DNA from 2 places in the Thalassospira sp. B30-1 genome. Region 1 is predicted to be linked to the other one. Evidence: riboswitches for the same ligand, from Rfam matches in the RefSeq annotation. Region 1 holds a riboswitch; the other holds the start of a gene.
What was found. A riboswitch is a leader RNA that binds a small molecule or an ion and turns the genes downstream of it on or off. The one in region 1 is predicted to bind thiamine pyrophosphate.

Region 1 (14,793 bases):
AAAAAGGTTCCATTACCTCGGTCCAGGCCATTTACGTCCCTGCCGATGACTTGACCGACCCGGCACCGGCAACCTCGTTTGCCCACCTTGATGCGACCACGACGCTCAACCGTCAGATTGCCGAGCTTGGCATCTATCCGGCTGTTGATCCGCTCGACAGTACCTCGCGTGCGCTTGATCCGGGCGTTATCGGCAAGGAACACTACGAGACCGCCCGTGAAGTGCAGCGTATCCTTCAGACCTATAAGGGTCTTCAGGACATCATCGCAATTCTCGGCATGGACGAGCTTTCGGAAGAAGACAAACTGGTCGTGGCCCGTGCCCGTAAGATCCAGCGTTTCCTTTCGCAGCCGTTCCACGTTGCAGAAGTCTTTACCGGTACTCCGGGCGTGTTCGTTCAGCTCGAAGACACCATCAAGGCATTCAAGGCCATCTGTGCTGGTGAATATGACCACATGCCTGAACAGGCATTCTACATGGTCGGCACCATCGAAGAAGCCATCGAGAAAGCCAAGAAGATGGCCGAAGCTGCCTAAGGCAGCTTCGGTCCCCCTTCCCATACGGGAGAGAGGACTGTCATGACTGATACGACTGTATTGGAACTTGTTTCGCCGTCTGCCCTGCTCAAATCCGAGCCGGTCGAGATGGTCGTTGTTCCGGGCACGGACGGGAATTTTGGCGTGCTGCCGAAGCATTCGCCGATGATCTCGACCATTCGCCCCGGTGTCATCGACATCTATGCAGGTGGCAAGGTTTCCGAACGTATCTTCGTCGCCGGTGGCGTCGCCGAGGTTAACCCCGAGCGTTGCACCATTCTGGCCGAAGAAGCGGTTCCGGTTTCCGATATCAAGGCCGATGAAGCCCAGGCACGTCTTGAGACCGCGCAGGCGGATCTGAAGGCGGCAACCACGGCGCATGACAAGGCGAATGCCGAGCGTGCGCTTGAGGTTGCCCGTGCGCAGATTGCCGCACTGTCCAACTGATCATCGATCTTCGACTTTGTTAAAAAGGCCGCTGTTGTGCAGACAGCGGCCTTTCTGCTTTTGGCATGTCAGAAGGGCTGATTGGGAAAGCGTGATGGGGGTAGCCGCAACCGGCGGCGGGATCAGGGGGACGGGGTCAGGGCAAGACCGAGCCAGAAAGATTCGATCATCTTCATCAGTTCGATGAATTCCGTGACATCGACCGGTTTGCGCAGATAGCAGTTCGCCCCCGCCGCATAGCACAGATCCACATCATGTTCGGCCCCCGACGTGGTCAGTACGATCACAGGGATCGAGGCGGATGATGGATCATTCCGGATTTCGCGCAGCATTTCGCGGCCATCCTTGCGGGGCATGTTCAGGTCCAGCAGGATCAGGCGGGGTCTTGGCGCATTGCGATAGGGGCCATCCTGTTGCAGGAACTGGCGCGCGGTCATCGCATCCTTGACATGATGCAGCGTAACCGGGTGGGTGAATTCACGGAGCGCTTCCTGAACCAATCGGGCGTCGCCCGGATTGTCTTCTATCAGCAGCAAATTGCTTACGGCCCCGCTTGCACCGGCGATCATGCGACGTCCTTATTCTTTTGGATGGGGAATGTCGGAAACTCCCCCTTTTGATAGATGAGAATTATAGTCAATCTTTTAGGGGAATTGAAGAAAAAGACAGAATAAATTCAATCTTGTAGGCGAAAAGTTTGAAATTTCTGAATCCGGTTCACTTTTTCAACGGGTCAAATTTGAGGAAACAGAACGCCAAATCAATAGGATACAGGCGAAAGTTTGATCAAAATACTATCCTTGCGTATTATTTGGCTGGCTGCATTCGTATGGGTGTAAACAGAAAAAACGCACCGCGATTTTTCACGGTGCGTTCGATTCTGGGTGATGAATGATGGTGGCCGTTTGGGGCCGGTCAATTCGCAGGGATGCCCAGTTCATCGGCCAACCCGGCAAAGCGGGTCAGGAGATCGGTATCATCGGAAAATACCTGTCGGGCGTTGTCATAGGCCTGCTTTGCCTGCTCGGGTTGGCCGATCACCATATAGGCGCGGATCAGACGGGCCCAGCCTTCGGGGTTTTCCGGGTTTTCCGCCAGTTTATCGGCGAGCTGCGACACCATGCCAAGGATCATTTCCTGACGTTCTTCGGGCGACATTTCGGCGGCTGCTTCCATGTCTTCGCGCGAGGGTCCCCCGGGCCCGGCAGGGGCGTTTGAGGCCATTGGCGGGGTGATCTTGATCCGGCCGGTAATGTCGATCCCCTGGGCGAGGGCGGCTTCGTCGATCCGGGCCAGCACCATCGGAAGCCATCCGGCATCGGACGGCGCACCATTCACCAGCACGATCCAGCGATCAATCGCGGCAGCGACATTGCCGTTCTGCGCATCGGCAAGACCGAGGAAATACTGGATGCGGGGGTCCTTGCTGCCGGATTGGGCGGCTTCTTCGAGTGCGCCGCGGGCGATTGTGTTGACCTGGCCGTTATTCGCCCGGATGACGCTTTCGGCATACATCGCCAGATAATCACCATCGCGACCGGATTGCTTGACCGCTTCGAGGAAGGCGGTCTGGGCTTCTTCGGCGCGCCCAAGCGCCATCAGACTGGCGCCAAGCAGTTCCCAGCCCTTGAGGTCATCGGGATTTTCAAGCAGGCGGTTTGACAGGTCCTGTACGGCGCGGTTCAGCGCGTCATTGCGGCTGGCGTCATTTTCGCTGGCCTGCCGGGCGGCCATGATTTCGTCAGTACGGCTGGCAATGGGGCGATCACGCAGGTCGGGGCGGCCAAGGTCCAGATAAAGGCCGATACCGCCGACAAACAGAAGCAGGGTAAAGATCGCAACAGCCGGGCGCAGGCGGGAGATGCGCGTTGCGGCCTCGCCGGATTGCTGGCGGGTGCTGATGCGCTGATCGGTGGCAAGGATGCGGCGCTGGACTTCGGTGCGGGCGGCATCGGCCTGTTCGCCGGTCAGAACGCCGCGTTCGATGTCGCGGCCGATTTCGGCAAGCTGGTCGCGGTAAACCGCAAGATCGCGTTGCAGTTCGTCTTCGTCCATGTCGGCAAGGTGATCATCACCCGCATCGGCACTGGCGGAACGCGCATTTCGCAAGATCGGCCAGAGGACGTAACCCGCCACCAGAGCCGTCAAGGCGCCAAGAACAATCCAGATGGTCATTGAGAATCCTATTCGGCGGGTACGGTGTGAACCGTTTTGGTGGAGCGGGCAGGGGCACCGACGCGATAACGACGATCGGAGAGCGACATCAGACCACCCAGCACCATGATGATGCCACCGGCCCACATCCACGGGATCATCGGTTTGACATAGAAGCGCGTCACCCATTTGCCGCTGGCGTCTTCATCGCCGATGACAGCATAGATATCGCCGGTGAAACCGGACCGGATTCCGGCCTCGGTCGTGGGCATGCCTTCGACGGTGTAGACGCGCTTTTCCGGGGTAAGCGTTATGGTGCGTTCGCCCGGGGTTGCGATGGTGATGGTGGCCTCGCGGGCGAAGAAGTTCGGCCCCTGATATTCGCGAAGGCTGCTGAGCGTGAAGGTATGGCCCGAAACAACCGTGCTTTCACCGATGGCAAGCGATTGAACCGATTCTTCGGTCCATGCCTGTGATCCGGTGATCCCGGCAATGACAATCGCCATCCCGGCATGGGCCAGCATGGTGCCGTGTGCCGAGCGTGGCAGATTGCGCATCCGGCGGAAGCTGGTCGAGAGCGGTTCGCGGAAAAGCTTGATCCGTCCGGCCCATTCCAGCATCGTTCCAACAAACAGCCAGATCGCCAGCCCCATGCCAAACAGGGCAAAGGCCGGACCACCGGCAAGCCAGTAGGTGACGATCAGAACGAGGATCACGGCGGCAATGGCGATTTTGAGCTTGCCCAGAACCGCAAACAGATCGGCACGTTTCCAAGGCATCATCGGCCCGAATGCCATGGCAATGATCAGGGGCGTCATGATCGGAACGAAGGTGGAATTGAAGAACGGCGCGCCGACCGAAATCTTTTCACCGGTCAGGGTTTCAAGCAGCAGCGGATAAAGGGTGCCGAGCAGCACCATGGCCGCGGCAATCGAGAGCAGCACGTTGTTGAAAACAAGTGCGCCTTCGCGCGAGATCGGCTGAAACAGACCGCCGCCCTTCAGGGTTGGCGCGCGCCAGGCATAAAGGGCCAGCGACCCGCCCACCGTCAGACACAGCAGGAACAGGATAAACACCCCGCGCGTCGGATCGGTGGCAAAGGCATGAACCGATGTCAGCGCGCCCGACCGCACAAGGAAGGTGCCGAGCAGCGAGAAGGAAAAGGCAAGGATCGACAGGAAGATCGTCCAGCTTTTGAGCGCGTCACGTTTTTCAACGACAATCGCCGAATGCAAAAGCGCGGTTCCGGCCAGCCACGGCATGAAGGATGCGTTTTCAACCGGGTCCCAGAACCACCAGCCACCCCAGCCAAGTTCGTAATAGGCCCACCAGGAGCCAAGCCCGATCCCGGCGGTCAGGAACATCCATGCGGCCAGCGTCCAGGGACGGACCCAGCGCGCCCATGCCGGATCAACCCGGCCTTCGATGAGTGCGGCAACGGCAAAGGCAAAGGCCACCGAGAAACCGACATAGCCGAGATAAAGGAACGGCGGGTGAATGGCGATGCCGGGGTCCTGAAGCAGCGGGTTCATGCCTTCGCCGTTGAGCGGCGGATTAATCACGCGCTCGAACGGGTTAGACGTCAGAAGGATGAACAGCAGGAAGCCAAGCGCAATCAAGCCCATGACGCCAACGACGCGCGCCAGAAGGCTTGGTGGCAGGTTCTGGCCAAAGCCCGCGACGGCAGCCGAAAACAGGGTCAGGATCATCACCCAGAGCAACATAGAGCCTTCGTGGTTGGCCCAGACGCCGGTGATTTTATAGATCAGCGGTTTGGAGGTGTGGCTGTTGGCGACCACATTGACGACCGAGAAATCGGATGTGACATAGGCATATGTCAGGGCGGCAAAGCTTGTACCGACAAGGGCAAAGCAGGCAATCGCCAGACGTGGCGCAATTTTCAGAAGTGCGACATCACGCCGCGATGCGGCCAGAAACGGGATGGTCGACTGTGCCAATGCCACCACGAGTGACAGCACCAGGGCATAATGTCCGATTTCAACAATCATAAGTGGGCCTGTTGTTTGCTCTTATCCGCCTGCGGGGCTGATATAGTCGCTCCGGTCTGGTTTGAAAACCTTGCGGAATATCAAATATGCGCTATTTGCTGCACAGGCGAAGGTCAAAGTATGGCAATAGTCATTACATATTACGCCAATTCACGATATAAAACCGCAATCAGCGAGCGGAAATTGAAGACCAAGGGTCTGTAGAACATGAGTCAATGTCCTGTCATTGACATCGCGCAAAGGGAAATATGGGCACGTCGGGCAACCACGGCCTCTATTGTCATTGCTGCGACGCTGATTGCCATCAAGGCCGCCGGTTGGTTCATGACCGATTCCGTCAGCCTTCTGTCTTCGATGATTGATAGCATGCTTGATGTCGGGACGTCTGTGATCAACTTCATGGCGGTCCGAAGCGCATGGCGCCCGGCCGATCACGATCACCGTTTTGGCCATGGCAAGGCCGAACCGCTGGCGGGGCTTTTCCAGTCTGCCTTCATGATCGGGGCGGCCATTCTGGTTCTGGCGGAGGCCGGATCGCGGCTTGCCGAACCACAGCCGATCCGGTTTGCGGTTGAAGGCGTGTGGATCATGTCGATCTCGCTTGTCATGACCGTCGGGCTTGTGTTGCTGCAACGAAAGGCGGTGCGGATGTCCGGGTCGTTGGCGGTTGACGCCGATTCGATGCATTACACCAGCGACATCCTGTCCAATCTGGCGGTGATTGTTGCCCTTGTTGCCGGTTTTTCCGGCCTGAACTGGGCCGATCCGGCGATTGGCGGCATGGTGGCGCTTTTCCTGCTTTATTCCGCGGTCAAGGTCGGGCGCAATTCGGTTTCGGTCCTGATGGATCAGGAATTGCCGGAATCAGACAGCCAGAGGATCATCGAACTGACGATGAAAAACGCGTCCGTGATCGGCATTCACCGTCTGCGCACCCGGTCATCGGGCGTGCATCGCTTTGCCGAGATCGAACTGATCATGGATGGCGGGATGCTGATGCGGGAATCGCACACCATCTGCCATCAGGTGATGGACAGCATCCGGGCGGAATATCCCGATCTGGATATCACGATCCATCCCGAACCGCCCGAAGACATCCATCTCGACGAGTTTAGCGGTTATACCGAAGACCCGGAATTCTGGCATACGGGCCGGGCGCGCAAGGCCGGTCAGGACAGTATTCCGGCGTCAAATGGCGAGCTGGCGACGGGTCGCTAGGTTTCGGGTGTTTTCCACCAATTGACATTACCCGCATAACTTGTAACCCTGCAATCGATCACCTGGGGAGCCCCGACAAGGGGCTGAGAAACTGCTGGCTTTGCAGCGCAGTGACCCTTTGAACCTGATCCAGTTCATACTGGCGTAGGGATGGTGCGGATGCCGGCATATTTACCTGTTTTGATACTGTGGGTACGCCCCGTTTGTCATGGCGGGTTTGCCATTACCGGTCGGCATTTTTCATCAGCAGCCTCTCGCAGAACTGGGTCTCCATTGCCTTGATTGCAAAGGGGCCTTTTATGTCTGTTCCATCTACCAAAACCGATATCAGTATTGATGTCACCAGCGATGTTACAACCGGGCCGTTGCCCGCATCGCGCAAAATCCACATTACGGGATCGCACTTTCCCGATATTCGCGTACCGATGCGTGAAATTGCGGTTCATCCCACCGCAGGCGAACCACCGATCAGGGTTTATGATCCGTCGGGGCCTTATACCGACCCGGATGTTACGATTGACATTGCCAAGGGACTGCCACGACTGCGCCGAAGCTGGATCGCGGCGCGTGCTGATACCGAACGATATGCCGGGCGCGACATCAAACCCGAAGATAACGGCTTTGTCGAAAGTGAAAGCTATGCGGTTCCGGCATTTCCGCAAAGCCATGCGCCGTTGCGCGCAACTGGCGGGCGGGCAGTGACGCAGCTTGCCTATGCCCGGGCCGGGATCATTACCGCCGAAATGGAATATGTCGCGATCCGTGAAAATCTGGGCCGGGCGGAAATGCGCGCCAATGCCAAGCGTGATGGCGAGGCATTCGGGGCGGTGATCCCCGATCATGTGACGCCCGAATTCGTGCGTGAAGAAATTGCACGGGGGCGCGCGATCATCCCGGCCAATATCAACCATCCCGAAGCCGAACCGATGATCATCGGGCGGAATTTTTTGGTCAAGATCAATGCCAATATCGGCAATTCGGCGGTGACATCATCGATGGCCGAAGAAGTTGAAAAGATGGTCTGGGCAACGCGATGGGGGGCGGATACGGTGATGGACCTGTCGACCGGGCGCAATATCCACAATATCCGCGACTGGATCATCCGCAATTCGCCGGTGCCCATCGGGACGGTGCCGATCTATCAGGCCTTGGAAAAGGTTGGTGGTATTGCCGAGGACCTGACATGGGAAATATTCCGCGACACATTGATCGAGCAGGCCGAACAGGGCGTGGATTATTTTACCATCCATGCCGGATTGCGGTTACATCACATCCCGTTAACCGTGGACCGGGTGACGGGCATCGTATCGCGGGGTGGGTCGATCATGGCGAAATGGTGCCTGTATCATCATCGCGAAAGTTTCCTGTATGATCATTTCTCCGAGATTTGCGACATCTGCCGGGCGTATGACGTTTCCTTTTCACTGGGCGATGGATTGCGGCCCGGATCGATTGCCGATGCCAATGATGCCGCCCAGTTTGCCGAACTGGAAACACTGGGCGAGCTGACCCGCATCGCGTGGGATCACGATTGCCAGGTGATGATAGAGGGGCCGGGTCATGTGCCGATGCATAAAATTCGTGAAAACATGGACAAGCAATTGTCGATTTGCGGCGAAGCACCGTTTTACACGCTGGGGCCGCTAACCACCGATATTGCGCCCGGCTATGATCACATTACATCGGGGATCGGGGCGGCGATGATCGGCTGGTTCGGCACTGCGATGCTGTGTTACGTGACGCCCAAGGAACATCTGGGCCTGCCGGACCGGGATGATGTGAAGACCGGGGTGATCACCTATAAGATTGCTGCCCATGCCGCCGATCTTGCCAAGGGTCACCCGGCAGCGAAGGCACGCGATGATGCGCTTTCGCGTGCGCGGTTTGAATTCCGCTGGGAAGATCAGTTCAACCTGTCGCTGGACCCGGAAACCGCACGGGCATTTCATGATCAGACCCTGCCGAAAGAGGCGCACAAGGTCGCGCATTTCTGTTCGATGTGCGGGCCGAAATTCTGTTCGATGCGGATTTCACACGAAATCCGGGCCGATGTGCAGAAGGAAGGCATGGCGGCGATGGCGGAAAAATACCGTGATGGCGGGGATTTATACATGCCCCGAAACAACGGGAAATAAGCCTGTGAAAATGGCGGGCCCGGTGACGGACCCGCCTTCTTCTTTTGGTTTGCCGTGCCGAAAGGTTAAAGGACGGTCAGCATGCTGGCGACCAGCGGATGACGGACGATGTCCCGATCAGCCAGTTTGACGCAGGCGATGTCTTCGACATTTTCAAGACGGTCCGACATTTCCGACAGGCCCGACATTTCCGGCAGAAGGTCGGTCTGGTCCGGGTCGCCGGTCAGGATCATGGTTGAATTCCAGCCAAGGCGGGTGACCAGCATCTTGAGCTGTCCGTAGGTGCAGTTCTGGGCCTCGTCAATCACGACGAAGGCATTGTTGAGTGTGCGGCCACGCATATAGCCAATCGGTGCGATTTCGATCGTGCCGTCCGAAAGGTACTGCCGCAGGCGTTTGGCACCGAGACGGTCATTCAGTGCATCGTAAAGCGGGCGAAGATAGGGGGCCATTTTGGCTTCGACGTCGCCGGGCAGGAAGCCGATATTTTCGCCAGCCTCGACCGCGGGGCGGGCCAGAACGATGCGGCCGATTTCGCCCTTGTCCAGCGCTTCGACGGCCTTGGAAACAGCGATGAAGGTTTTCCCGGTTCCCGCCGGGCCAAGTGCAAGGATGAGGTTGAAGGCATCGATTGCTTCCATCAGGGCCGCCTGATTTTCGCTTTTCGGGCGAATGTGGCGGCGGAAGCTTTGATCGCGTTGGCCGTTCTGAGGGACGTCACCCTGACCGTTCAGGGGATGCCAGTTTGACTTGTCACCGTCAAACAGCTCGTGAACGTTGGTGTCTGCCTGTTGCGGACGGCTACGACGGCGTGCTGCGCGCTTACCCATAAGTCACCTCATCAATTGTGCCAATAAAGCAAAACGCGCCATTCCATCATGGAAAGGCGCGCATTCAATTTTCATCTTGCGATGGAAGTGGCGGGTGGGTTCACCGCCGTTCGCAGCAACATGTTGCATCTGCGATCCGGGGGGCGAAAAATTCCGTTTTACAACGTGCTCTCGCGTCACTCGGGAACCCCTCCTGCGGTCCAGTTATTGACCGTACAACAGAATCGTACGCCTACATCCTGTGTTTTGTCACTGTTTTTTATCTGATTAAATTTAAATGAAATCGGAAAGTGAGTCTTTTCAGAGATTTATGCCGCATCTGCGAGATAACTTTTTTCTAATGCAGTGCTTCGGGCGTCCCGGATTGGTGTTTTGGCAGGCCAAAACTGATTATCCAGCCGATCAGAAGGAAGGCGGCCGAGACGGCCAGACAGCCAACCAGACCGCCATACATATAGGCCAGTCCCGACAGGATGGTGCCAGTCAGTCGCCCGACGGCATTGGACATGTAATAGAACCCGACATTCATCGCGACCCTGTCACCATCGGCATAGGCAAGGATCAGATAGGAATGCAGCGATGAATTGACCGCAAAGACCAGCCCGAAGACCATCAAACCGCCCAGAACGGCAATTTCGGGCGAGATATCAAATTGCACGGCGGCCGCAATGCCCGCGGTCACGATGATCAGGGCGAAAATCCACAGGCGCGCACTTTGTCCGTCCGGGGCATGGGTGCCTGCGCGCAGGATTTTGGGCGCAATCGTCTGGATGAAGCCATAGCCGATCACCCACAGCGCCATATAGGTGCCGACCTCGATATGGCCCCAGCCAAGATGGGTTGCCAGAAAGACCGGCAATCCGACGACAAACCAGATATCGCGCGATCCGAACAGGAACATGCGGGCGGCTGACAGGATATTGATCTTGCGATCCTTGGAGAAGACTTCGCGGAATTTGGGTTTCGGTTTGTTGGCCGGGGCGGCCATTTCGGGACCGATGGACAGGGCCACCGCAATCAGGATGACGGTCAGCCCGGTTGCCATCGCGAGCAACGCCCCGCCAAAACCAAGCCAGGCCAGAAGCGCACCGCCCATGAAAAAACCGGCCCCTTTGAGCGCGTTTTTCGATCCGGTCAGTAGGGCCACCCAGCGAAACAATGCCCCGTCGGCATTTTCGGGCACCAGAACCTTGATGGCCGACTTGCTGGACATTTTGGTCAGGTCCTTGGCGACACCCGATGCGGCCTGCAGGCCCATGACATAGGCAACCGATATCCACGGCAGCCAGTTTTCATTGGTCAGGGACAGGGCGGAAAGGGCGGCGATCTGGGTGATCAGCCCGGCAAACAGGGTAAAGCGGAGCCCGCGCGCCTGTGCCAGCCAGCCACCGACCAGATTGGTGATGACCCCGGCACATTCATAAAGGACAAACAGAAGGGCGATTTCAAAGGCCGAATATCCAAGGTCATTGAAATGCAGCAGAACCAGCATGCGCAAAGCCCCGTCCGTCAGGGTAAATCCCCAATAGGCGGATGTGACAAGGGCATAATTGCGAATGGCCGATGACATGAAAATGATCCTAAAGGCTTTGGGCGACTTTGGCGGCCAGATCAACCATCCGGCAGACATAGCCCCATTCATTGTCATACCAGGCGAATATTTTGACCTGCCGTTTGTCGATCACCATGGTTGATCCGGCATCGATGATCGAAGATCTGGGATCGTTCAGATAATCGCAACTGACCAGCGGGCGTTCCTCGTATCCGAGAATCCCGGCAAGATAGGTTTCCGAGGCGGTGTGCAGCAGGTTATTGACCGTTTCGACATCGGTGTCGCAGGCGACTTCGAACACGCAATCGGTCAGGGATGCGTTCAGCAGCGGCACGCGCACGGCAATGCCGTTCAGCTTTCCGGCCAGTTCCGGGTAGATCATGGTGATGGCGGTGGCCGAGCCGGTGCTGGTGGGGATCAGCGATTGCAGGCTGGACCGTGCGCGGCGCAGGTCCTTGTGCGGCAGGTCAACCACGGTTTGGGTGTTGGTCACATCATGGATGGTGGTGATGGCACCATGCACGATACCCAGGTTTTCGTGGATGACCTTGACCACCGGGGCCAGACAGTTTGTCGTGCAGCTTGCCGCGGTCAGAAGGTGATGGATTGCCGGATCATAGAGATCGTCATTGACGCCATAAACGATGTTAAGCGCGCCTTCCTTGACCGGGGCGGCGACGATGACTTTTTTCACCCCCTGATCAAAATAGGGCTGAAGCGTTTCGGGGGTTTTGAATTTGCCGGTACATTCGAAAACGATATCGCAGCCCTGCCCGACCCAGTCGGTATCGCCCGGTGTGGCATTTTCCGAAAAGGTCAGGACGGCTTGGCCATCAATGACAACCGTATCATCGATGCAGGTTACCGGATGATCCCAACGCCCATGCACGGAATCGAATTCCAGCAGGTGGGCGGCGGTTTTCGCCCCGCCGCTGATTTCGTTGATATGGACGAATTCAAGGCCGGGATGGCCCCAGCCTGCACGCAAGGCAAGACGCCCCATGCGGCCAAAGCCGTTGATGCCGATACGGATTTTGCGGCTCATTTCGAGGACTCCTGAATATCAGGTCACTAACGGGGGCCGTTAGTGACCGTTTCGCGTTTTATGCGCTTTCGTTCGCGGGCATTCCGGTTTTGCCAATGTCGTCGAGCTTCTGTTGCAGCGACATCCGGTCAAGGGATGCGAAAGGCAGGCTCATGAAAATTGAAATCCGGTTGCGCAGCATGCGATAGGCATCGGCGAAGGCAAGGCGGATTTCGGCCTCGGTTCCGGTGGCACTTGCCGGATCGGGTACGCCCCAATGGGCGGTCATCGGGGAGCCGGGGAAAATCGGGCAGCTTTCCTTTGCCGTCTGGTCGCAGACCGTAAAGATGAAGTCGAATTTGATTTCGTCCTGCGCGGAATAGACTTCCATCGGCTTGGAGGAAAAGACAGACGGATCATCGCCCAGACTTTTGAGAAGGTCGATTGTATAGGGATGCAGATTGCCGCGCGGATGTGCCCCGGCGCTATAGGCATGAAAATGCCCTGCGCCTTCACGGTTCATGATGGCCTCGGCCATGATGGAACGTGCGGAATTCCCCTGACACAGGAACAGGATGTTATAGGTACCGCCAGTCATGATGATGTCTCCGTCCGGTTATGCCGGTTTGGCGTTTCAACAGCAGGTCGAGGTCGATGTTTCGCCGGAAACCGCGATACCGCAAAGTTCCGGGCGGCCCTGACAGCAATCATCGGCAAGAAATCCCAAAAGATCACGCATAACATCGGGGACGATCCGATAGATGATCGACCGGCCGTTGCGTTGCGATGTGATCAGTCCGGCCTGGCTTAGAACCGACAGATGGGTGGACATGGTGTTGTGCGGGACCACAAGGCTGCGTGCGAGGTCGCCTGCGGCCATGCCGTCTTCGCCCACGCGCACCAGAATCCTGAATGCTGCCAGACGGTGTTCCTGTGCCAGTGCGCCAAGGGCGCTGATTGCTGTGATTATTTCCATATGTCGGGAAATATTGACATAATGAAATGATGGCAAGTGACATTTTTGTTTCCACCTGCCGCGTCGTTAGGCTTGAAAGAGATTCGAAATGTTTTTCAATGGTTTATCAGGACATAATAAAAATATACCAAATAACCGGTTTTTTAGTTATGATGGCGCCATGAAAGAAAAAGACATCGCACCCGCATTCGCCGCATTGGGCCACGAAGCCCGTTTGAAAATCTATCGCCAGCTGATCAAGGCAGGCGACGGGGGGCTTAATATTGGTGATATCGGGCGGCTGATCGGATTGCCGGCATCGACCCTTGCCCATCATCTGGGGGCGCTGGTGCAGGCAGGACTGGTGCATCAGGAAAAGCAGGGGCGTGAAGTGATCAACCGTGCGGATTACGACGTGATGCAACGGGTTGTCGGTTTCATGATGGATGAATGTTGTGCGGGGGTTGATCTGGATGGTGAAAATCCGGCCCGTGCTGACGGAAATCTGGAAACGACCTGACAGGCGGTTCTTTTTGTTTGGTTCAATATAACTATTATTCTAGGGATATAGATATGACCGAAATTTCCCTTCAACTCAGACGCCTTGGGCAGACTGCCTTCCGGATTGACCGTGTGGTCGTGGCCTTCGCGATTGTTGTTGTTCTTGTTGCCCTGCTTGATCCGGCGCAATTGCGGGCGAGCCTTGAATTTACGGCACTTTCTTTGCGTGATACCGCGCCGTTTCTGTTTCTGTCGATCGGCATTGCTGCCTATGCCGGTGCCAGTGGGGCGGACAGCATCATATCGCGGGCCTTTTCCGGGCATCCGGTCAAAATGGTTTTCACCGCCGCGGCGTTCGGGGCGCTGTCGCCGTTCTGTTCCTGCGGGGTCATTCCCCTGATTGCGGCGTTGCTCAGCATGGGGGTGCCGCTGGCACCGGTCATGGCGTTCTGGCTGGCATCGCCGGTGATTGATCCGGCGATGTTTGTTCTGACGGCGGGGACGATCAGCTACGAATTTGCGATCTTCAAGCTGGGGGCGGCCATATTCCTGGGGCTGTCTGGCGGTTTCGTGACCATGTGGCTTGCATCCGCCGGATTGCTGTCAGAGCCGCTGCGCGATGGTGTTGGCAATGGCGGATGCGGCGGGGCAAAAATACGCAGCCCCAAATCCCCGGTCTGGGCGTTCTGGCGGGAACGGGACCGCATTGCGAAGTTTCGCAAAACCGCGATTTCGACCACCCTGTTTCTGGGTAAATGGCTGGCTTTTGCCTTTTTGCTTGAAAGCCTGATGATGGCCTATGTCCCTGCGGACCGGATCAGTGCCCTGTTGGGCGGGGCCGGGATGCTGCCGATTTTGACCGCAACGCTTGTCGGGGTTCCGGCTTATCTGAATGGCTATGCGGCCCTGCCGCTGGTGTCGGGCCTGATGGAACAGGGCATGCAGACCGGGGCGGGAATGGCGTTTCTGGTGGCGGGGGGTGTTTCATCCATTCCGGCGGCGATTGCGGTTTTTGCCTTGGTAAAGCGCCAGATTTTCGTGCTTTATCTGGCCTATGCGCTGATCGGGTCGTTTGTGGTGGGGATATTTGCCCAGATCGGGTTGGGCTGATTGCCCGATCACATGCCCGATATGACGATTTCGGGATGGCACGCGCGCCAAAAATCAGTACAGTGCGCGCCAACCCGAAATCATGATCAATGGATGAACCATGCCGACGATCGACGAGCAGGTATCGCGCCGCCGTACCTTTGCCATCATTGCCCACCCGGATGCGGGTAAAACGACACTGACTGAAAAGCTGCTGCTTTTCGGGGGTGCCATTCAGATGGCCGGTGCGGTGAAGGCGAAAAAGGAACAGCGTGGCGCACGTTCGGACTTCATGAAGATCGAACAGGATCGCGGTATTTCGGTGTCATCCGCCGTCATGACG
Region 2 (14,793 bases), 1.4 Mb from region 1:
GGTGGGGTCATGTTCGTTGCGCGCGATGATGCCGAAATGGCGGAATTTGAGCAATGGATCGAAGACGCCAAAGGATTTGATATCGAAACGCAGGTGCTTGATCCCAAGGGGGTTGCCAGGATCGCACCGGGCATCACGCGCCCCGGCGTTGGCGGGATTTATACCCCGTCTGACGGGCAGGCCGAACCGAAAAAGGCCGCCCCGGCAATCGCAAAACGTGCCGGTGAACTCGGCGCCTTTATTGCCGAAGGTTGCGGTGCCATTGGCATTGAAACGAGTGGCGGTGCAATCAGTTCGGTCATATCCGAACGTGGCGAGATCAAATGCAAATACGTGATCTGTGCCGCTGGGGCCGCGACGCATAAATTCGTTGCCAAATTCGGCCGTCGCCTGCCGCAGCAAACCACGCGCGGCACGGTGATCCGCACCACCCCGGTGCCGGAAATTTCAGCCGCCGGTACATTGGCCGCCGGTCTGGCGTTTCGTCAACGTGCCGATGGCTCGATGAATATCGCTGACGAATTCATGACCGATCTGGATCTGACATTGGGCCGGTTCAAATATGCCCGCGATTTTGCACCGGGCCTGTTTGCTAATTGGGCGACCTTCAAATTCCATCTGAACAGGCGGTTTGTTGATGACCTTGTTGATCGCCTGCCGGGTTCGGCGGCATCAAAGCAGCCATTGATCGGGCGGCGGGAAAATCAGGCGCAGCCCTACGAGGTGCGCGTGAATAACGCGATGGCGAACCTGCAAAAGGTTTTCCCGCAAATCAAACAGGTCGGTATTGCCGATAAATGGGCGGGCGATATCGATGTTACCCCCGATGCGATACCGGTGATCGATCAGTTCGACAATCCAAAACATTTCTTTGTCGCCACCGGTTTTTCCGGCCACGGATTTGCCATGGGGCCAGTGGTCGGCAAGGTGCTGGCGGACTGGATCACAACCGGGCAGCCATCCATTACGCTTGCCGGGATGGAGCTTTCACGGTTTGAGGACGGCACCATCCGCAAACCGCGCACGCGGGTCTGATCTTTTTGTGTGAGGAATAATCTGGCGTCGGGATCGTTTTCAAACGGTCTTGACGCAGGGTATCTGTCATGCAATTAAATGTTATGTTATAACGTAACTTTTAATTTGAAGCTCATGATGAAATTTGCATCGGTCGCCGGTGTTGGTCTGGCTCTTTTCGGTGCAGCACAAATCGCCTAAAGCCGAGACCATGATCGCAGTTCTCCCAAACATTGCGGCCAGGGTTTCGGCTTTCGAAGACCGGCAACGATCTGCACGTTGCCGGTCTTCACCTATCTGTTATGCTCTATTGCGCGGCTTTGGTTTCGGGTAAATCATTCGTCTGATGATTGGTTTTGCCGTCAAAAAACCGTGTTGCCCCAATCGGGGCGGCAATGAAGTCATTCGCGCCAATGTCGGCATCCTTGCGTGCCGATGCCAATCGCACCGGCGGTTCGTCAACCGGTTCTGCGGTCAGGACGAAAGTCCCCCAATGAATGGCAAGCGCCTGCTTGATGCCCATTACCTGCATGATCTGAATGGCTTCTTCGGGGTTGGTGTGGGCGTTGCGCATGAAATCGCTGGGCTCGTAAGCCCCGATCGGGATCAGGCCGAAATCGATCCCGCCATATTGTTCGCCCATTTCGGTAAACAGCCGTTCGTTCCAGCCGGTATCACCGACGAAATAGAAACGATAGCCATCTGCGAATTCAAGGATATATCCGCCCCACAGCATTTCCTTGCGGTCCTTGGTGGTGCGCGCCGACCAGTGATTGCTGGGCACATGGGTGATGGTAACGCCGCCATGCGAAAGGCTTTGGTCCCAGTCGAGTTCTTCGTACTGGTCGGGGGAGATTCCGGCCTTTTCCAGAAGAGTTCCGTTTTTCAGCGGCAGGATATAGCGCGGGCCATTGCCAATCTTTCCAAGGCTTTCGACATCGAAATGGTCGTAATGATTGTGCGACAGCAGCACCAGATCAAGCGTAGGCAACTGATCGATCCGCAATCCCGGCTGGCTGTATCGTTTGGGGCCGACATATCGGAACGGCGATGCCCGTTTGGCAAAGACCGGGTCGGTCAGGATATTGAGCCCGCCATATTGCACCAGAGCCGTCGCATGGCCGATCCATGTGACTTGCAGGCGCGCCGGATCGGGATTGTGGATCGCGTCCATATCCGGGGCCTCGGTCGGGATTTTGCCGTGCTGGTGTTTGGCTTTTGGCCAGTTTTCAGAGCCGAAATAACGCCGCTTCAGGAAGCGCCAGAATGATCTTTTGCCGGTTTCCGGCAGGGGATAGCGGTTTTCAAATCCGAATGCTGTGTGGTGCGTTGGGCGTTTTTTGTCAGTCACGCGGTCAAATCCCCTGATCGGCTGATTGATATTTTCGATCTTATGAATGTGTCGCGGATCGGGAATTGTGCAAGTGCGGGCTGATCAATGGAAAAGGCCGGAACCGCGTTTGGTTCCGGCCTGCATTCCAGTCGGTTTATTCGATCACGGTCACGTAGCTGTCAAGCGGTGGAACGGTTTCGATAATGCCCTGATCCTTGAGATAATCGGCAAAGCGGGCATAACGGGTGCGGTCAACAGCAGCCGGACGGAGCGCAAAGCGCGGCAGGGTATCGGCCCATGCCTTGATGTTAAGCTCGTCATCCAGGTTCGGATAGGCCGCGATAAAGGCCTGCCAGCTGTCATCGGGATGATTGACCAGATACTGAACGCCCTCTTCAAGCGCGGCCAGCATGCGGGCAAAGCGCGGATCATCGGTTTTGTCGTTGCGCACGGTCAGGATCAGCTCGTCATAGGGCGGAACGCCTTCTTCCTCGACATAAAATGCCTTGCCCGGTTTGCCTTCGATTTCCATCTGGTTGAGCTCGAAATTGCGATAGCCGCCGATGATCGCATCGACCTGCCCGGAATACAGCGATGGCGAGAGCGAGAAATTGACATTCACCAGTTCGACATCGTCAATCGAAACCCCGTATTTGCCCAGCATCGTGCCGAGTAACGCATCTTCGAAACCGGCCAGCGAATAGCCGATTTTCTTGCCCTTAAGGTCGGCAATTTCCTTGATCGGCCCGTCTTTCAGAACGATCAGGCTGTTAAGCGGGGTTGCGACCAGCGTGCCGATCCGGGTCAATGGCAGGCCTTCGGCGGCCTGCACGTGAAGCTGCGGCTGATAGTTCACGGCAACGTCACCCTGACCGGCGGCAACAAGGCGCGGCGGGGCGGATGGATCGGCCGGTTCGATCAGCTCGACATCCAGATCATGCTTGGCAAAAAAGCCCTTTTCCTTGGCGACAATCAGGGGCGCGTGATCGGGATTGACGAACCAGTCGAGAAGTATGGTGAGCTTGTCGGCGGCGAATGCCGGGCTGGTCATTCCCATCGCAACCGCGCCAATCGTGGCCGCGGTGATCATGGATTTCAGGCGTGACATGGATGAACCTCCTATCGGATATCGGAATATTTTTGATGTTCTGCCCCGCAATCTTTCGCGAGGAATTCGGTTTATTTTGCCGGTTTCAGGCTGTCGGGCTGCCATGGCAAGGCCGCACGTAACGCGCGGTCGACAAGGAAATATTGCGTGATCGAAAACGCGCACAGGATCAGAAGGCAGGCAAAGACCATGTCGATCTGAACCCGGGCATTGGCATGCAGCATCAGATAGCCAAGGCCGTGGCTTGATCCGACCCATTCGCCGATCACCGCCCCGATGGGGGCAACCGCAGTTGCGACCCGAAAGCCCGAGGCAAATGAAGGCAGTGCGGCGGGGAGGCGCACATGGGTCAGCAACCGCCAGCGGCTGGCACCCATGGTGCGGGCAAGGTCGAGGAAGCCCGGTTCGGTGCGCGATAACCCGTCAAAAAACGCGACGGTGACAGGGAAGAAAATGATCAGGGCCGCCATTGCGATTTTTGAGCCCAGGCCAAAGCCCAGCCATAATACCAGAAGCGGGGCCAGCGCAAAAAACGGGATCGCCTGCGACACGAGCAAGATCGGCATCAGCCAGAACCGCACGGGGGCAAAAAGTGCCATCGGAAGGGCCGCCAAGGCCCCCAATGCCGCCCCGGCAAAAAGCCCGATCACGGTTTCGGCAATCGTGTATCTGGCATGATCAAGCAACACGTCATGACGCTTGATCAGGGTCAGCCAGACTTCATAGGGGGCAGGCAGCATATATTTCGGCGCGCCGGTGACGGTGACAACAATCTGCCATGTCGCGATCAGGGCGGCGATGATGATGACGGGTCGGGCGAGTTTCAGCAGCCGCCGTTCGGTAAGCGGGGTGCGAGGTGTCTTCGTCATGCCGTTCCCTCCGCCCGGTTGAGTTCCTCGGCGGTGGCGCCAAGCTGACGGAGCAGTTCAGCCTGATGGCGGAGGATTTCCGGATCGGTGACATCGCGCGGGATGGTGCCCGCCGGAAGCATGGCGTCACTCAGGACCGCGGGGGTACCACGCAGGACATGAACCCGGTCACCAATCCGAAGGGCTTCGAGCGGATCATGGGTCACCAGCAAAACCGTTTTGCCGCGCAATACCCGTGCGGCAAGGTCCTGAAGGCGCATGCGATTAAGCGGATCAAGGGCCGAAAAGGGTTCATCCATCAGGACAACCGGGCGGTCTTCCATCAGGGTGCGGGCAAGGGCAGCGCGCTGTTTCATCCCGCCGGAAAGTTCGGCCGGGCGTAAATGTGCGGCGTCTGATAGCCCGACCTTGGCAATCAGCGCATCGGCGCGCGCAAGATCGGGGCGTTCATTGCGAAGCACCGCCCCCAGAACGACATTTTCCCGGACAGTCCGCCAGGGCATCAACAAATCCTGCTGCGCCATATAGGCAACCCGGCCCAAAAGCGGCTTGCCATCCGAGCAGGCAATATCCCCGCCAGCCTCGCCATCGACCAGCCCGGCGAGATAGCGCAACAATGTGCTTTTGCCGACACCAGATGGGCCCAGCAAACAGGTGATGCTGCTGGCGGGCAGGGTCAGGTCAAGATCATGGAAAATATCGTCGCCGTTAAAGGCCACGCGACCACCGCGCAGATGAACATCAAACGGCGTTACGTTGCCCGTTAAAACGGGGGGATTTAAGGAGGCTGCCGGTTTCGGCGCTGGTTCTGTCTTGCGCATGCGATCCTTCCTACGCCGGTCTTAACCGGTTCAGGTTCAAAGGGTCGTCCGGCAACACCGAACCTCTCAGCCGATTCACGATCGGCCCCCCTGGAGATGACGGGACTATGCGCAGATCATGGCGGGACGTCAAGCATTGGAAAAAGTTCTTGATTTGTTCTTTTGTTTGTGGCATAAAGACAAAGTCAACGGGAGAAATGTACCCGGACCGAAACCCGCAAGGCCTTGTGCCTCGCGGGTTTTTGCGTTTGGGACCAGATCAAAGAGGGGATCAGGATGCAGCGGCAAGGATTGAGGCAGGGCGGCGGAGTAGTCCGCAGGATATGGGTCGGGGGATGGCGGAGCCATTACGGCGGCGTTCCGCGCTGGTTCTAATACGCTTTCAATACGCTTGTTTGTCATGACGGGAGAGGTGCGTCTTGTCGGGGAACGGACCCCGGATTTGCCGGAAGCGGCAGCAATGGCAGTGGTGGTGGCAGTGATTTGTGGCCCCTTGGTGGTGGACAGGTTGGGGGCAGTGCGCCCGAAATCCGTCTGCTGATGAAAATGGCGGCAGCCCGAGATGTGTCTGGACGTCGGGGTGGCAGGTTGCCGCCGTGGCCGGAGCGGGCAACGAGCCGGTGGCCGTCAGTGGACCGTCAGTTGGCGAGATTGCTGGAGGCCCGAGGTGTGTCCGGGCTTCATGGTCATGGCATTGCCGGAAGAGGCCGGAGCTGGCAGCGATGCCGTGGGCGGTCAGTGGCCGTCGATGGTGGGAGACAGGTGGGGCCGGAAGTGATCGGATCGACCGTTCGAAGCTAGCCCGCCGGGTGATCCCGTCCATGTGCTAAGCCATCGATCACCGCCGGGAAGCAAATGCGCCTTGCTTTGCGCCGGCTTGTGGTTTCGATATGCTGGGCGATGTCATTTTCTGTTTTTGGGGGCGATGGTCTGGGGGCGGTTGGGTTGCGCGTATCACGGCGGCCCTGCAGTATGGGCTTGCATCAACCAATTGATTTGTCGATACCTGTTGACCTGTGCAGGGCCGCGATTGATTACTTGGGGGTGTTGTCGTCTGGCGTTACCAGAGTGATTGCTCCGCTTGTTCGGCCCGCTTCAAGGTCGGCATGTGCACGTGTGGCCTCGGAAAGGGGATATTCGGTCGCGGCCGGGAACTCATACTGACGCAAAATATTGAACCACGCGTGTGCGGCCCGGTGATAGTTTTCTGTATCCGTGACATACGTAAGGATACTGGGCCGTGCAAGAAACCGGTTGGTCAGATGCCGCAGGTCAAGAGGCGGTATGTCTCCGGCAACCTGACCAATTGTTGCGGTAATTCCGAACGGCCTGGTCGCGTTTAGGGATTTGGTCAGATTATCGCCGCCGATCCCGTCAATCGCGTAATCAACACCGCGTCCTGATGTCAGGTCCATGACGGCGGTTTCAAAATCCTGTTCGCGATACAAGATCGCGTGATCAAGCCCCTGCGCTCGTGCTGCCAGTGCCTTGTCTGAGGAGCCGATTGTGCCGATGGTTGTCGCCCCTAAATGCTTGGCCCAGCGGACCAGTATCTGGCCCAGACCACCTGCTGCTGCGTGTATCAGAACGGTTTGACCCGGTGAGACGCGGCCAATTTGTTCTAATAAAAGGTAGGCAGTCATGCCGCGCAGGAAGGAACCGGCGATCTGATCGGGGTGAAGATCATCGGGGATTTTGATCAGCTGGCTTGCCGAAATGTTGCGTTCTGAGGCATAGCTTCCGGCCGGAAAACCGGCATAGGCAACCTTGTTGCCGATGGCAAAGCCGGTCACGTCAGGACCTGTTCCCGTAACGGTTCCGACAGCTTCAACCCCGATAATCGCGGGCTTTTCTTGCAGCGGATACAGGCCGACGCGATGATAGATATCGACAAAATTAACCCCGATCCGGTTTTGGTCAATCCGGACTTCACCCACGGCTGGTGCGGGTAAATTGATTGCGCATTCCTGAAGGCATTCCGGGCCGCCGATTTGGCTGAGTTCGATGATTCTGGTCATGAAATACTCCTGACATTTGATGTGATATCAGGAATATCCGTTGTTTTTCCTGGGGGAAATTCCCTATGTTTGCGTAGTTAATGGGGAAAAATGCGCAAATGAATTGGGAAGACTACCGATACTTTCTGGCTTTGGCTGATACGGGCAGTTTTTCGGCGGCGGCAAGGGAACTGGGTGTGGATCACAGCACGGTTGCGCGTCGGGTCAATGCGCTTGAAACCACATTCGGGGTCCGGTTGATTGATCGTTTGCCGAAGTCGGTGATGTTGACGGTTGATGGCAAACTGGTTGCCGAGCAGGGGCGTCAGGCGGTTCTGGCAATGCAGGCGGTTGAACGTGTTGCGGCGGGATCCGCCGACCATGTTTCAGGAACTGTTTGTGTGAGCGCACCACCGGCACTGGCCAGTCATATTATCGGGCCAAAAGTCCGGGAATTGCGAGAACAGCATCCTGAGATCGATCTTGTTTTGCAGGGGGAAACCCGATCAACAGACCTGAACCGGCGGCAGGCCGATATTGCGTTGCGCCTGTCGCGCCCGGAAAAATCGGCGGTCACAGTGCGCAAGTTGACGGATATGCCGTTCGGTTTTTACAGCGCACCTGATTATGACAAGCCCGAGCATGTCTGGGACTTTATCAGCTGGGATGAAACGACGGCCAGTATCCCGCAACATCGCTGGATCGAGGAGCGGTTGCATGGGCGCAAGGTCGTGCTGCGTAGCAATGATACCAGCATACAGGCTGCGGCGGCTGGCTCGGGGTTGGGAGTTGCGATTTTACCGCACTTTGTCGGGGATGCCGATCCAAGGCTGGCCCGCCTTTATCCTCATGAAAGTTTTCCACCGCGCGAGGTCTGGATGCTGGTGCATGAGGATCTGCGTCATGCACCACGCATCCGAACTGTGATGGATTTCCTGATCAAGACTGTTGCCGTGCTGAAAACCCAGATCGTCTGAGTAATTGATATATTGCTTACCACGCTGCCGCGCTGGATAAAAGCCGTCCTGCCGGGTAATCCCAGCCATGTGCGACGCCATCAATGGTGGCCGGGAACCGAACGCGCCGGGCCTTGCCCCAGCTTGTGGTTTCGAGATGCGGGGCGATGTCGTTTTCGGTTTCGGGGGCGATGGTTTGGGGTCGGGTTGGTTGCGCAGTCTGGCAGAGCAGGTGGGCGGTGCGGGCCAGCGAATGGCGGGCGGTGGTGATCTGGCCGGTCTGGCTGCGAAGCAAAAGGGCGTGGATCGTGCTTGCCGCCATCAGATAGCCGGTGGCGTGGTCAAGGGCCTGCACGGGAAGGGGCGTTGGTTTTGGCGCATCGGCCTGTTTCATGCCGAAATCGGCGATGCCACAGCTCATTTGTACCAAGCTGTCAAAGCCGCGTCGTTTGGCCCACGGGCCGGTCCAGCCATAGGCGCAGAGTGTCACATCAATCAGACCGGGATTGATGCGGCGAAGTTCATCCGCGCCGTAACCAAGACCCGGCAGGGCATCGGGGCGATAGCCATGCAGCAGGATATCAGCACCTGCCAGAAGGCTTTCGAATGTTTTGCGATCCTCGGCACGTTTGAGGTCAAGCCCGGCACAGCGTTTGCCAAGGGTGATTTCGGGGATTACCGCGCCCTCGTCCCAATGGGGCGGGTCGATGCGCAGGACATCGGCACCATAGGCCGCCAGAAACCGCCCGGCGACCGGACCGGCCAGAACGCGGGTCAGGTCAAGCACGCGAATCCCGGCCAAGGGGCGGTCGGGCCGGATAACGTGGCGCGATTTGGTGAATGTGCCGTGATCCTGCCAGCCGATCAGCGGTTCGGCTGCAATCGCCGCCCCCTGCGGGTGGGATTGCCAGTCATCGAGGCTGCGCATGGTGGCGGCACAGCCGCCCGCCGCAATGATTGCGGTTTCGAGGTCATCGGATTTCCAGTTTGCGACAATGGGGGCGAGGGCCTGGCGATCCGGATAATCGCCCAGAACCGAAAGGGCTGCCGCACGGTGATGCGGGGCGTTGGTGTGAAGCCGTATCCAGCCATCGGCGGTTTTGTAATCACCGGCAATCGCGTCCCAGACCGGCGGCAGTTCCCAGCCAATCGGGCGGATCGTGATATCAAACCATTTCGACGCCAGCCGTTGATCAATGATGACGCCTGCCTGATCACCGGTGGCCAAACCGCGATAGCGGGAAATCATGGCGGATGCGATGCCCATTGAGGCCGTTGCAAGATCAGTCACGGCAAAGAAGGATGGCAGGGCGTCCGCGCCGGTGATTTTGATATCGGGCAGGGCGTTTGTTGCGCCCGGTAGATCAAGGGCATTTGCAATCGGGGCGATGAACGGGTTGGGCTTGTTGGTCATGGCGGTCATGTTGGTGGCTCCTTTTTCCGCATCGGTGGCGCGGGGGGGGGGGGGGATTGATCGGCCAAGGATCACGCGGGGCTGGACAAATCGTCAATCTTGATCAAGATAATCAATATGAAAAATCTTGATGATCCGATGAATGAGACGGCATTTTTCACGCTGTCAGCACAGGAAGTCTGTGCGGCGACCGGCATATCGCGTGATACGCTTTATGCCTATGTCAGCCGCGGGATCGTGCGCGCCATTGCCCATCCCGGTGATGCACGCAAAAGCCTTTATGACCATCGCGATGTGCGCAAAATCATTGAGAGCAAAAAACGCGGCCGGTCGCGGCAATCGGTGGCGGCATCGACGATTGACTGGGGCGAACCGATACTGGTGTCGAAAATCACCCGCATTGCCGACGGGCGGTTTTTCTATCGCGGCAAGGATGCGGTGGGGCTTTCGGACACCATGACGCTTGAAGATGCCGCGCGGCTTCTGGCGGGATTGCGGGTCGATCAGGATCGGTGTTGCGCGCCCGATTTCATCCCGGCCAATCACACCACACCGTTTGACCGGATGATTGCGATGATGGCGGGCGAGGTGACAAGCCATCCTGCCGGGGATGGTCGCCCGGTGGCGGCGAAGCTGATGCGGCTTGCGGCCTTGGCGGCGGCCGGTATGCGCGATGACGGTGAAAGTCCGATCCATGTGATGCTGGCGCGTGCGTGGTCAAAGAGGCCAGAGGCCGTGGATTTGCTGCGCCGCGCACTTGTGCTGTGTGCCGATCATGAATTGAATGCGTCGGCCTATGCGGTGCGGGTGGCAGCATCGGCAGGCGCGAGTGTCCCGGCATCCCTTCTGGCCGGGTTGGCGACATTATCGGGCAGTCGGCATGGCGGGTTAACGCCGCGTTGCCGGGCATGGATGGACCGGGTGGAAAAGCGCAAGATTGATCCGGTGCAGGGTGGCGTGCCACCCGGTTTCGGCCATCCGCTTTATCCCGATGGCGATCCGCGCACGCGCGCGATCATGCAATCCTGCGGGCAGGTGGGGGATGCGTTCTGGGCACGAATTGCAGACCGGGTGACGGATGAAACCGGGCAATATCCCAGCCTTGATTTCGGGTTGGCGTTGCTCGAACGCGAGCTTGATCTTCCGAAAGGGGCCGGGCTTGGCATTTTTGCCGTCGGGCGCATGGCGGGCTGGATCGCGCATCTGTTTGAACAACGCCAAAGCGGCAAGATCATTCGGCCCCGGGCGGCAACAGCTTAACGAAACAGTACGGGCATAAATTTCTTATATTAGCTTGCAATGAATCATCTATTCTGATGATCTATTTAAGATTGCAAAACAATGGGGGATGTTATGTCATCAAAAATACAGTTTCTAGTGAACGGCTACGACAGAGATCATGGGCAAGAAATAATCTCGTATCTCGAAGATGCGGATCATTTTGAATGCTTGGCGGCCTTTGCAACAGGTTCGGCAGATGGGTTTGCCGATCAGCTTAAGGCTGCACTCAAGCGCGGAATGACCGCACGTATAGCGATAGGTCTAAGTTCCTATGTTACCCAGCCAGCGCTTTTGCAGTCTCTATTGTCCCTGACGAAAAATAATGCATTTCAGCTCTATCTCTCACATATGGATAGCGAAATATTTCACCCGAAAATCTATTGTTTTCGTAAGGGGAAACGCACAAGAGTCCTGATCGGTTCGGCAAATCTGACAGGCGGGGGATTTAAAGAGAATTATGAAGCTTCCGCTGTTGTCGACAATTCAGAAATTCTGGCTGCTATTGAGAACTGGTTCGATGACTTGATTGATGAAGAAGTTTTGCTTCCGGCAAGCAAATCTTTGATTCAAGAATATGAAGCGGCCTATGAGAAAAATCGCGTTTGGCAGAATTTGATCAGACGACAACAGATGCGGATAGAGCAACAGACCCCTGAAGCAGGGACGCTGGTTGCAATGCTCGCTGAGATGCGAAAGGACACAACCAAAGAGGGGTTTGATCAAGAGATCGCGCTTCGGGCTAGAAACGCAAGAACTGCGCGAGACATTATAGCAAATATCGCACAATATTCGGAACGTTCGGATATTTCTTTCGATAAACTCTATGGAGAATTGCTGAATTGTTTCCATTCAAGCGGTATAGTTAGAAGCAAGTCGGAAGTATGCAAGCAGGCTAACATTTTTGCTGCGGCCATGGAGGAAATCCTCTCCTATGAGATTAAAAGCCTGAAGCCTACGAAAGCTTATGAAATTCTGAGTAGCCGCTTTCAAGGGATCACTGGGGCAGGAGTCAATCTGCTTACAGAAATCCTGCATGCATTGGATGCTGAGCGATTTGCTGTTATGAATGGGAATGCGACAAGGGGCATGAACCTTGCCAATATTTATCACTTCCCAACCATATTGAATAAAACGTCGATCAAGCCTGAAACATATGCGTTGTTCTGTGAAACGGCTGAAAGAGTAAAAGCTAAGTTAAATCTCGATGATATGATGGAGCTCGATGCTCTGTTTAATTATTGCTATTGGCGTATTTAGCTGGCGATACATCATCCAACTCATATCGTCATCAGTTCCTACCTGTGCGGGAATCAAGATAGCGGGCAGTGCGCGCGCGTTTTTATCGGACCAAGCCGGGAAGGTGTATCTGCCCGCTGGCGAGCTTTATCATCATGGTTCATGCAACGATTTTATCGTCATTTCGGAACACGTGCCGGTCTGGTTTGTTTGATAAACAGGGCAAACGGTAACGAAGGACGAGACAATGCCTGCAAAATCGAAATCCCAGCAGAAAGCCGCCGGTCTGGCGCTTTCGGTCAAGCGTGGCGAGCAGAAAAAGGGCGAACTGACCGGGGCTGCGCGCGAGATGGCAGAAAGCATGTCCGAGGAGGAGCTTGAGGAACTGGCATCGGGCCAGCGCAAGGGCAAGCCGGAGCATAAATCCAAGTCGGGATCGTGATCGGTATCACATCCCTGGCTTGTGAAATCAGGCCGTCCGGTTATCTTTTTCTGATCGACAGGATCGCGGAAGGTACAGATGCAGGACCGGCAAAGATTTTCCATTCATCATGGCATCGAAGATCGCCATATCGACAAGGCGCTTGATCTTTTCTGGCAGGCGTTTCGCCAGAAGCTTGCCCCGGTGTTGAAGCCGGAGGACAAGGCGTTGCGCTTCCTGAGACGGGTTGTTGATCCGGCACATGCGATCAGTGCGGTGTCGTCCGATGGTGATCTGCTTGGCATTGCCGGTTTCAAAACGCCCGCGGGGGCGTTTATTGGCGGGAAGCTATCGGATATCTGCGCGATTTATGGCGCGTGGGGCGGATTGTGGCGCGGGGTTCTGATCGATATTCTTGAACGGGATCTGTCCGAGGGGGTGCTGTTGATGGACGGCATTTTTGTTGATCCTGATGCGCGCGGCAAAGGTGTTGGCACGGCACTTCTGGACGGGATTGCACATGAAGCCCGGGCGCGCAATCTGGCGCAGGTGCGGCTTGACGTGATCGATACCAATCCGCGCGCCCGGGCGCTTTATGAAAGATGCGGCTTTGTTGCGGGCGAGGTGCAGGAGCTTGGCCTGCTTCGTCATCTGTTCGGGTTTCGCACGGCAACGACGATGATGTTGCCGGTTTGATGCGGATTAAACACAAAACGCTTTAGCGCGCCGGGCTATGGGCTTTGCGTGATCTGTTTGATCCAGGTGGTGATGTGATCTATCGCGCCCGGGGCATAGGCATGGCGCCCCATCACGACAAAGGCCAGTTTGACGATGTCAGGCATCTGATCGGCAAGCTGATAATTAAACAGGCTTGCGCGCAGCAGCCCGTGCGTCGCATCGGGAAGGGTGATGACCCTGTTTGCACGATTGTTGGGCAGGGCAAGTTTGCGATAGATCGTTGCATTATAAGCCGCATCAACATTGAGGTCATCTTCGCCCCATATGGCAAGCAGGGGCGATGTGACTGTTTCAAGCTGCTGTGCTGCGTCTGATCCGATATTGCGTTTCACAAATTCATAGCGGTCCTGTGACATGACTTCCTGATCATGGGGGATGGCCAGATAGTCCTGATAGGTGCTGTTGGGGCCGAAAATCCGGTTATCCATGTTGTGCGCGGTTGCAATGCGCATGGCGACTTCATCGGGCCGGGTGCCAAGGGCCGCGAGGCGCGTGCGCATGTAATAGGTGCCCTGATGCTGCCAATTGACTGCCGCGCCGATCAGGATGTGAAAGGCGGCATCGGGCAGGCGATTGGCGATATCGGGGATGACCCAGCCGGCCTGCGAAAACCCCAGAAAGCCGATTTTGCGGTTTTCGTTGCCATCAAGGTTGCGAAGGGCGGCGAAGGCGGACATCGCCTCGTTGGCGCGATCATTCATGGATTGATCAAGCCAGTTTCCCGTGCTGTTGCCAATACCCGCTTTGTCCCAGCTATACACACCAATTCCGTCATCCAGCAGGCTGTTGATCAGCGGCAGGTAACCGTCATGCGAAAAGCGGTCCTGCGGGCCATCACCATGGATCAGAAGGACAATCGGGGCGGTATTGGCCGCCGCACCATCGGGCAGGATCAGGGTGCCCGAAAGCCGGTTGCCGTGATCGTCAAATTCGACAAGGCGGCTATTGCGGCCTTCAAGATCAAAATCGGCAAGCCCCGAAAGGGCAAAGCCGCCGACAATGACAATAACGATGATCAGGATCGCAAGCCCCGCGAAAAGGCGGCGGCGTTTTGACGTTTTTCCGGGCACGGGCGGGGCTCCGACGGGTTGGTGATGACGATGGATTGAGAGCGATCAGGACGATGTCATGAAACGGGTCAGAAGGGCCTGATTGGCGGCGTCAAACGTGACCCGGCCAAGGGCGACGCGGCCATCAAGTGCGTTTTTGACCGCATCAAAATCCGTATCGGAAAAGCCGCCACAGGTTTCAATGACCTCTATCCCGTCCTTGGCAAAACTCTGTGCGGCAACGATCAGGGCCGCGATATTTGACGCGGCAAAGATATGGGTGGTGAAGCCATCGCCGGGCAGGGTGGTTTGTGTGCCACGTACCGGATATCCGTCGGCCTTGATCAGAAAGGCATAGTTTTTGATCGGCATGGGGCGGCCTGTCGTTTAAGAAAAGGGGCGTTTATAAAAAGGACGTTTAAGAAAAGAGAAAGTGTTCCGGGAGCAGAGTTACGCGGATGCGTTTGCGCGTCAATCCTGCGATGCCCCAACGAGCCCAGCCCGAATGAAGCATGATCGGTCATGATGCCATCTGATGAACCTGTTCTGAATTATC

Region 2: linked by a shared signal. The riboswitch ahead of IT971_RS07940 (ABC transporter ATP-binding protein) and the one ahead of thiC (phosphomethylpyrimidine synthase ThiC) in region 1 are both predicted to bind thiamine pyrophosphate.

The regions. Positions count from the first base shown of each region.
Region 1 is NZ_CP065232.1:257,795-272,587, forward strand. It holds gene atpD (F0F1 ATP synthase subunit beta) at 1-536, shown strand, start outside; gene atpC (ATP synthase F1 subunit epsilon) at 579-983, shown strand; gene IT971_RS01210 (response regulator) at 1,106-1,552, opposite strand; gene ccmI (c-type cytochrome biogenesis protein CcmI) at 1,899-3,158, opposite strand; gene IT971_RS01220 (heme lyase CcmF/NrfE family subunit) at 3,167-5,146, opposite strand; gene IT971_RS01225 (cation diffusion facilitator family transporter) at 5,354-6,364, shown strand; TPP riboswitch at 6,418-6,533, shown strand; gene thiC (phosphomethylpyrimidine synthase ThiC) at 6,664-8,499, shown strand; gene IT971_RS01235 (PhoH family protein) at 8,565-9,329, opposite strand; gene arsJ (organoarsenical effux MFS transporter ArsJ) at 9,667-10,899, opposite strand; gene IT971_RS01245 (ArsJ-associated glyceraldehyde-3-phosphate dehydrogenase) at 10,910-11,926, opposite strand; gene IT971_RS01250 (arsenate reductase ArsC) at 11,985-12,503, opposite strand; gene IT971_RS01255 (helix-turn-helix transcriptional regulator) at 12,540-12,881, opposite strand; gene IT971_RS01260 (helix-turn-helix transcriptional regulator) at 13,042-13,380, shown strand; gene IT971_RS01265 (permease) at 13,434-14,471, shown strand; gene IT971_RS01270 (peptide chain release factor 3) at 14,572-14,793, shown strand, end outside.
Region 2 is NZ_CP065232.1:1,674,418-1,689,210, forward strand. It holds gene IT971_RS07920 (FAD-binding oxidoreductase) at 1-1,035, shown strand, start outside; gene IT971_RS07925 (MBL fold metallo-hydrolase) at 1,322-2,365, opposite strand; gene IT971_RS07930 (ABC transporter substrate-binding protein) at 2,502-3,455, opposite strand; gene IT971_RS07935 (ABC transporter permease) at 3,527-4,324, opposite strand; gene IT971_RS07940 (ABC transporter ATP-binding protein) at 4,321-5,145, opposite strand; TPP riboswitch at 5,136-5,247, opposite strand; gene IT971_RS07945 (quinone oxidoreductase) at 6,180-7,163, opposite strand; gene IT971_RS07950 (LysR family transcriptional regulator) at 7,262-8,119, shown strand; gene IT971_RS07955 (CoA transferase) at 8,136-9,521, opposite strand; gene IT971_RS07960 (citrate synthase family protein) at 9,630-10,772, shown strand; gene IT971_RS07965 (phospholipase D family protein) at 10,866-12,050, shown strand; gene IT971_RS07970 (DUF3008 family protein) at 12,277-12,471, shown strand; gene IT971_RS07975 (GNAT family N-acetyltransferase) at 12,550-13,146, shown strand; gene IT971_RS07980 (S9 family peptidase) at 13,182-14,258, opposite strand; gene IT971_RS07985 (DUF6506 family protein) at 14,304-14,609, opposite strand; gene IT971_RS07990 (acetoin utilization protein AcuC) at 14,760-14,793, shown strand, end outside.